One region of the Schlesneria sphaerica genome, then DNA from elsewhere that is predicted to be linked to it. Evidence: riboswitches for the same ligand, from Rfam matches in the RefSeq annotation. Region 1 holds a riboswitch; the other holds the start of a gene.
What was found. Region 1 has a riboswitch for cobalamin ahead of ACGY09_RS02665 (DUF1559 domain-containing protein). Riboswitches for the same ligand answer to the same signal wherever they lie in the genome.

Region 1 (4,422 bases):
TTGACGGACACGTGTGATTTTGCCAGTTGCTGCCGCAGCCTCGACCACGACTCCCCCGGAACAGCAGCCCGCAAAACGGCAAGCACCGTTTTGCCAACGAGATCTTCGGTGACTGTAAACTGGATGGAGTCTGGCATAGAGACGAAACTGTTCGATGAAAAGCCAGGGTCCAGCGATCGAAATCCCGACGCTGGACCCAAGAGGAATTGACGTTCGGCCGATGAAACTAGATCGACTGCACCGGCTGAAGCGGTTCGAGAGTGTCCCTCGATGGCTCGCTACCCAGCATCGTTCGGTCTGCCAGTGGGCTGAACAGAACGGCTGAATAGAAGAGGGTACTCAACAGCGAGTATTTCACATAAGGGAGAGCGGCTACGTAACAGGCCATTAATCCGGCTGCCGTGTGCGGAGGTGTGGTCTGTGTGTAGAAGTAAGCAAAGTTCGTTACGACATAGAACAGGACCTCGGCGAAGACACCCTGGCGGACAGCCGAGGCAACGCGAGAAAGGCCGGTCTGGCGATTGAGGCCCGCGCCCATTACGACAGCAATGACATTGCACAGGTAAGCACACCAGCGATCGCTGGGGAACGCCCATGAAAATTGACCTGTGGCAGCCCAGATGGCCAGATCACTTCCGAGGAGTGCGAGCAGGGGCAGGCCGAAGCGGGAGCGGCGGTCATTCATATACGCCCCCGAATAGAGGCATACGGCCATCAAGGGCGAAAAATTCCACGGATAGAAAAAAGCATTGGAATCCGTCTTGATGTCGTACGAAGTCAGGACGTACGGCACCACTCGCAGAACGATCGTAAACGCGACAAGTCCCAATAGAAATTTCATTCGTGGTTGCATCTCGTACCCTTCAATTGATGTTCATCGCCGCGGAAGAAATGAGGTCATTCCATTTCCGCGAATAGAGTGTAAGCAGGACAGCAAACTTTCGCGAGCGAAGTTTTGTGTGAATGCCCGAAAATCATTCGAGCGGATCAGGCAGCGGTCCATCCTGAGTTAACGGGCACTTGTGGAGCGGACATCTCGGGCGTGATTGACTGGTCTGTAACATTTCCAATGGCCCGACAGCTCGCCACGCACGGCATTGGTCACAGTACAGCCCGGGGATCAGCGTCGGCTCTCCAGTTTCTGGATTGTACTCCGGTGAAGCTCTGGCTCGCAGCAGGAATGCCTCACCTGTTTTTGTATCGACATAGACAAATTCTTGCAGTTGATCATCGGGGATGATGGACGAACTGGAAAAAAGCCGGGCAAAGTAAATGGCTCCGCCAGCGAGCAGCACCAGAGCTGTGCCTATATAAACCCGCTTGTCTGGCAAGATAATCCTCCTGATCGGAACGCCGGTGATCGCTTTATGTAACAAGTCTTCATTTCGCGCTTATTCGCGATCATAAAGCTCATCACGCTTGAGCGGGTCCGACAGGTTTCCGTCGCTGATGTATCCAATACGCTTGGCGTCCATCTTATTGGCTTGAGCTGCGGACATGAAATTCGTGCCAGGAACCTGAACCAGAAAATGACGGCTCCGCGATTCAACGTGCCCATCGAGAAATGCCACATTGGCCGAGTCGGAATGACGGAAGTGCGTCGTCGGAAAGTTCTGGCTGGGAGGTTCCAGTAGCCAGATTTCCTGAAGATTCAGGGCGTAATCGATTTGAGCAGTGTCAGCGAAGACAGCGGTCTGAGTCATCTGCTGGACGTCGCGCAACTGCCGGAAGTCCGCACCAACTGTGTAATTCGGGTAGTTCGAGAAATCATACTTGGTGCCGTAGCCAAGGTATCGACCGTTGTATCCATATCCGGACGAGATCCGGCCGAACCGTGTTGAATCGACCTGCGTATCTCCAAAGTCGGGGCACTGGAATGTGGCGTAACTGGTTTCTGTGTAAGGTGCGAGCGGTCCTTTGGTGAAGTCGAGTTGCTTACGCGGGTCTGGCTCGTCGTAGTTGACATTGCCGAACCAGAAGCGGGCCTGGCCAAGGCTGGGGTAAGCCGCTGCGTTCGCAATGAATCTCGCGTCATCAATGCGATAGCACGGAAGGACGCCTGCATAGGTTTCCGTATAATTATGTAATGCTAACGCGAGTTGCTTGAGGTTGTTCTTGCATTGGGTCCGTCGGGCCGCTTCTCGCGCCTGTTGAACGGCTGGAAGCAGAAGCGCAATCAGCACTGCAATGATGGCGATGACAACGAGCAGTTCAATCAGCGTGAATGCGGGTCGAATTCGGTTGCGGGCTGTCAGGCGGGTAAGGTGAGTGGTTCCCGGGAGTGAGGAACCCGGCGTCGTGCGCACTGTGTGCGTGCGGTCTGTCATGACAATTCTCCGTTGTCGAGAAGTAATCGCCAAGAGATCCACGGCAAGCGTGACGACTGCTGTCTCAACGCGCACCCTCTGACCCGGAACGGAGCGGGGAAATTGCGTAGAATGCCCCTAGGATGTGGGGCCAGGAGTCAACGTTTTCGTTCGCCGCGAACTCGTTGGTATTCGAACGGACATCTGGGCAGGTCTTCTGGCTACCGGATCTTACTACTGACCGCGCCTTCCCAAGCGAGTGGCTCAGTGGCGGTTGCGGAGTTCGTCCCCGGATACAGCGGCGGGACCGCGACGGATTCTCACCGTCTTCCCTATTCTTCTGTAAACACGTGTTTACAGACACCCATGTCTGGCCGGAAATCCTATCGCGTAGAGCGGCAATTGCAACTGTAAAATCGACACATGGTCGATGCTGGCGCCATTCACAGGCCTGCCGTCAACACGTCAGTCATAGATGAGCCTGAAGCCGTTTGACCAAGCCTCAGAGGCTGTTCTCATTTACACGAAAGGGAGCGTTGCGGGACAAACCGGCATCTTCGTTCGGCTGTCATTAAACAATGAAGCCTTTGCCTCACTCGAATGGCCCAGGGGAAGTCGGCCCGACAGCAATGCGACGTCCTTACACCCCGTTATTGCCAGGGTTGACGAACCGCAGCAGCTTCCGTCCCCAACTGTTAAGATGCTTGTAACAAAACCAACCTACGATACACGAAATCACTTCGATTCTCGTCTCTACAAGGATGCGAAAAGCGATCCGCCCGCTGATGGGGCACGGCATATTGACCAAAACCGATGGAGCGTAGCCCGTGAAATGGGCAATTGCAAAGCTTTCTTTCCGCTTTCTGAGCAGGAAACTTGAGCACCGCAGGAGCGCAAGGTCGAGTGATCAGGCAAGCGGGCATCACGTTCGGGTCAGGGCATCTTGGTGTTATTTTTTGGTCGACGAACTTTTCTCCCCTTTGTAGTGGGGATCCTTGGCCCAGTATCCTGGCCCACGGGTTCCATCCTTGCGTTGGCGTCCGCGCACCCACTTGTATCCCGGTCCGGGAGGATCCGGGCGTTCTTCTTCTTTTGCAGTGGGAACGGGGAGTGCGGGGCTCGCCGTCCCTTTGTCGCTGCTGACAACAGGAGGAGGACTGACCGACTTCCCGGCCAGGAAGCCAAGAGTCAGGCCCAACAGAAAGCCAGTGATAAAGGCGATGGCGACAATGACCAGTTTTGTGATTTCGGGAAGTGACTGCCAGATTCCCAGCGGACCACTCGTTTGGGTTCCTGATCCCGACGAGTTTCCGCCTCGCATTCTCTCGAGACAGACGTCGCAGGCAATCGGATCGAGTTGCGTCACCGACAGAAGTTCTTCCGTGCCGCATTCCGGGCATTTCCAACTTCGTTTGCCAGCGGCTGATGAAGACATGGCTCTCCCAAGCGATAAAACAGGCGTAACCGTCAATCAAATTCGTGTTCAGCGAGTATTCCAGCGTCAGGGCCCGGCTGAACCGCGTCGTGCGGTCAAACGGGTTTCGAAGCTGATAGGACCGGCTCATTCCCGCAAGGCGTAACAGACGTTCAACTCAGTCGATACCTCGATGGACACGCTTCGTCAATTGGCTCTCCTTTCATTGAAAAACTCTCTCATCGATCATCGGCAGATTACGCCGGGCGAATCGGAAAAAGAGCAGGAAAGCACATCTTTCGTCAGGGATGTTGCGAACTAATCCTCGGAACCGTGAAGGACGTCCATTGTCCGATACCAAAGGTGACCGGGCGCCGAGGGGGATTCGAACGGCTTGCATGTCCTGCACGTGACAGCCAAACTTGGAAATCCTGCATAAGACCCATGAACTGCAAACTCGTTGGTTGTGATGATACCGGTACCAAACACCCGACTCTCGCCGATTCCAGTCCCTTTCCTGCTTCAGTTATTCGCCTGGGCCATTGGCTTGCTGGTCTGTGTGGCGGGGATGTTGAACTTCGTTGCGGAGTGGAACCCTGCCGTCGCGACCCTTCAGTTTCTGTTTTTCGCTTCCGCACCCGTCTTGTGGATGATCGAACGACGCCGGGGTCCTGCCCGCTCTGAGCACGCGGAAGTCGACGC
Region 2 (4,422 bases), 930 kb from region 1:
ACACAGGGATGGGCGAAAGCGGGGTATCCCTGTTCTTCGGACGCGACGCCCGGTTAGGATCGCCGTCTGAACCAAAAGGAACCCTGTCCCTTGAAACCGAGGGCCCAAGAAAGCGGCGTCATGAATCCGAGTCTGGTCGAATATCTGCGGCGAATCTTAACCGCGCGTGTCTACGATGTGGCTGTCGAGTCCCCGCTGGAACTGGCATCGCGGCTTTCGTCCCGATTGAAGAATCAGGTCTGGCTGAAACGGGAAGACACCCAGCCCGTCTTCAGTTTTAAACTTCGGGGGGCGTACAACAAGATGGCAAACCTGACGCCTGCCGAACTGGCGCGAGGCGTCGTCTGTGCGTCGGCCGGTAATCACGCGCAAGGAGTCGCCCTCAGTGCGCGACGACTTGGGTGCCGCGCGACGATTGTCATGCCTGTGACGACGCCGCGACTGAAGTCCGACGCGGTCCGAGCACTGGGGGGTGAAGTTGTCCTGCATGGAGACAGTTACTCCGACGCATATGGGCATGCGCTTCAACTTGAATTGAGTGAGGGGCTGGTCTTCGTTCATCCCTTCGATGACCCGGCAGTGATTGCAGGACAGGGAACGATCGGGATGGAGATTCTACGACAGCACCAGCACGCCATTGATGCCGTTTTTGTGGCGATCGGGGGGGGTGGGCTGATTTCAGGAGTCGCCGCCTATATCAAGGCTGTCAGGCCCGAGATCAAGATCATCGGAGTGCAGACGACAGACTCGGATGCCATGATTCAATCCGTCCGTGCGGGCAAGAGAATTCAGCTTCCGGATGTGGGACTCTTTTCTGATGGGACTGCCGTCAAACTGGTGGGAGAAGAAACTTTCAGGCTGACGTCCGAACTGGTAGATGATTTCATCACCGTCGATACCGATGCGGTGTGTGCCGCGATTAAGGACGCATTTGAAGATACACGAAGCGTCCTGGAACCGGCCGGAGCCCTCGGTATTGCGGGGATGAAACAGTACATCGCGAAGAGGAATCTGACAGGTAAGACATTGGTCGCGATTACGTGCGGCGCCAATATGAACTTCGATCGTCTGCGCTTTGTGGCGGAACGGGCAGAAGCAGGGGAAGCGCGAGAAGCGTTGTTTGCGGTTTCGATCCCGGAAGAGCGAGGCAGCTTCAAACGGATGTGTGAAGTCATCGGACAGCGAAGCGTCACTGAGTTCAGCTACCGTATCTCGGATGATCGTGAGGCCCATGTCTTCGTTGGCCTGGTGACGACCGACCGGGCGGAAGCCGCCAGCATCGCAGACGCATTCATCGAGGCGGGATTCAATGCGATCGATCTGGTCGATGATGAACTGTCCAAGGAACACGTCAGGCATATGGTGGGAGGGAGAAGCCGAAACGCCACTGACGAACGCCTGTATCGTTTTCAGTTTCCCGAACGGCCCGGGGCGTTGATGCGGTTTCTGTCCTGTATGCATCCCGATTGGAATATCAGCCTGTTCCATTACCGGAATCAGGGTGCGGACTATGGACGTATTCTGGTCGGGATTCAGGTTCCAGATCGGGACCAACCGTTGTTTCAGCAGTTCGTCCAGACACTCGGCTACCCCTGTATCGACGAGACTCATAACCGCGTCTACCGTTTGTTTCTGCGGTAACAGGGAGATCCGGATCGAGGGCGGAGGGAAGTTACAAAGTCAGCCTCGTTTCAGGTGAGCCGTAAACTGCGAACCCTGTTGCGATCGGTATCGCGTCATGGGCAAGGCCTGCGGCAAGGATCACTTTAGGCCCTGCAATGGGGCTCGACGACCAAGCACTGGGGCCTCGCTTCCCTTCGAGTGGTGACCGCCGGACGACGAAATCAGTTTTTGGTGACCAATAAAGATCTCCATCAGAATAGCGATTTTCTCGGAGCCCACAGGGATTGCCAATCTGTCAATGTTAGTTAGAATCGGCCCGTCTCATTGGGCGTCCGATCAGAAACGATCAGGACAGGAAGCCGGTTAGAACCCGGCACGGGACCGCCGCTGTATACGAGGAGAACTTCGGACATTGTGCCACTGTCGGCTCAGGCTGATGGGAAGGCGTTCGAGGTTCGTTCGACTCGTGAGTCAGAATACGGCCCGGTGAGACGCCATGTGTGATGCTCCGGCCTCAAGCGTCCCTGGAAGGCATGTCCTTGCGCACGGTGCTGCGCTCGTGTCTTTCCGCTGCCGAAGCTGCATGGCGAGAAAGACCCTCACATGCAATCTCTCTTCCTCCGCCGGCGCGCCTTTACGTTAATTGAACTTCTGGTCGTCATTGCCGTCATCTCTGTCCTGATGGGCTTACTGCTTCCCGCAGTCCAACAGGCGCGTGAGGCGGCCCGCAGAATGGACTGTCGAAACCATCTCAAGCAGATCGGGATCGCACTCCATAACTACCATGACATCTATAGTATGTTTCCCAAGGCCGGATTTGCAGCAGGGTTTTCCTCTTCTGCCCAGCTCAAAAATGTCAATCTGATCCGAACTCGAACGATCAGTTGGGGCGTCGCCATCCTTCCCTGTCTGGATCAGGCAGCCCTGTTCAACGAATGGGACATGAACCGTTTTTATCTGGAACCAGAGAACTGGTCCGTCGCCGAAGAGGTCCTGCCCGTTTATCTATGTCCTTCCAGTCGCTCTTCGGATCGAAGAAAGCTGCAAGGGGATAATGCCAATTTTCCTGGAGTCCGATTTGGACGGAGTGACTACGGGGCTAACTACGGAGAACGCGCAATTCGCTGCTTTGGCGAACCGGTCGGATGCCAGGCCCAGAACAATTATGGAAGCAATTCTTATGATTCCCGCGGGCCGTTTACCGTCGTCTCCACAGGTTATCAAAACAACGTTTCGTCCAGAGATGTTATTGACGGACTAACGCAGACCATCTTTGTCGGTGAAGCACCTGAAGCTTTGCACGGGATCTGGGCCGGTCACAAAAATTTCTTCGACCAGTCAGCCCCCATTAACGCGCGCTATAGCCTTTCGTCACAGACGAAATGGCAATCTTGTGTTACGACCGCCAGTAGCAGCACATTAGGGCGGATTGGTTGCGACTTCGGTCAGGAATTTCATAGCTATCACATCGGGGGAGCAAATTTTCTGCTGGGGGATGGCTCTGCCCGTTTCATCAGCGAGACGATTGACCTCAAGGTCTTTGCTGCTCTGCTATCCTACAAGGGGGGAGAGATCGTCGGCGACTATTAATCGCAACGATTATTCGCCTCAGAAATTCTTACTCTAATTCTTAGAAGTGGTATCGAATCAGCGATACCACTGTGGTGTTGCGACAGCTTCTCTTTGAGGCTGTGCACGTCGCTGTGACCGCCCCCTCCAGCCCGTTCATTTCGCTGAGGTGGCAACGGAAACGACTCGAAGTCGCATTCCTATGAGAGCTTTTCTGCAGAAGTCCGCGATGCGGACGCTGCGTTTTTTGTCCGTCGATTACGACCTGGTCTGAACCTCATCGCTCTCGTGTTGCACTGAGAGTCTGTTCTGTCTCAGCGTGCAGCACCGGTGTGTCCAGTGGCCCTTGAAGCGTCGTCGTCGAAGTTTTGGTTGAAAGGTCGGGTTTATGATGTCATTGACTGCGTGTTTTTCGAAATTGGTGCTGTCAGCCGCTATTGTGTCGGCAATGATGTCCGCGGTGAGCGGCGGAGAAATTGTCGCCACATTCCAGGATCTGCCGCTCTCCGCAGGTTCTCACGGGCCTCCGTTTGATGCGGGTGGAGTGGTCGTGCCTGGCGGGTATTCTCCTGAAATCCGGACCGATTTCGTGACGTCGGGTGTCACTTTGTCGAACTTCCAGGACCAAGGGGGATCCGGTTTCTGGCATGGTTTTGCATACTCGAACGAACACAACACAGTCGATGGCGGGTATCTGAATCAATTCAGTGTCTTCGCACCCGGAGATAGCAGTTCCAATCAATTCGGAGTGGCATTCGGATACGATGATGTCTCTCCGAACGTTCTTGATCCAGTTCCTTTCAACCCGATGGATGTGAGCGCCTTAAGAGATCTCCCCCACTTTTCTCTGCCGACGGGGGCGACCATTCTGAGCGCCCAAGTCGCCAACACCACGTACGCGGCACTCTCTATGCTCTGGGGAGATTCGTTTGCGAAAGCTTTCGGAGGTGCGTCAGGAAATGATCCTGACTTTCTGATGCTTTCAGCGTATGGCACTGATGCGGACGGAAATGTGCTGAGCACCTCGGGTGGGCAGTCGGTGGCTGCAATTTCTGCGGAGTTCTTTCTTGCGGATTATCGATTTGCCGATCAAACCCTGGATTATGTCATTGCCGACTGGACTCTCTTCGATCTGTCGTCGCTGGCGGGTGCATCGACGATTTACTTCAATCTTTCTTCATCCGATACGGGGCCCTATGGGATGAATACTCCCGCCTATTTTGCGATTGA

Region 2: linked by a shared signal. The riboswitch ahead of ACGY09_RS24945 (DUF1559 domain-containing protein) and the one ahead of ACGY09_RS02665 (DUF1559 domain-containing protein) in region 1 are both predicted to bind cobalamin.

What each region holds. Positions count from the first base shown of each region.
Region 1 is NZ_CP172346.1:735,622-740,043, reverse strand. Features, by position in the region: gene ACGY09_RS02680 (RluA family pseudouridine synthase) at 1-137, opposite strand, end outside; gene ACGY09_RS02675 (DUF6580 family putative transport protein) at 227-841, opposite strand; gene ACGY09_RS02670 (hypothetical protein) at 975-1,331, opposite strand; gene ACGY09_RS02665 (DUF1559 domain-containing protein) at 1,392-2,327, opposite strand; cobalamin riboswitch at 2,496-2,689, opposite strand; gene ACGY09_RS02660 (hypothetical protein) at 3,256-3,741, opposite strand; gene ACGY09_RS02655 (ArnT family glycosyltransferase) at 4,190-4,422, shown strand, end outside.
Region 2 is NZ_CP172346.1:6,970,727-6,975,148, forward strand. Features, by position in the region: gene ilvA (threonine ammonia-lyase, biosynthetic) at 121-1,641, shown strand; cobalamin riboswitch at 1,933-2,125, shown strand; gene ACGY09_RS24945 (DUF1559 domain-containing protein) at 2,227-3,213, shown strand; gene ACGY09_RS24950 (DUF4465 domain-containing protein) at 3,581-4,422, shown strand, end outside.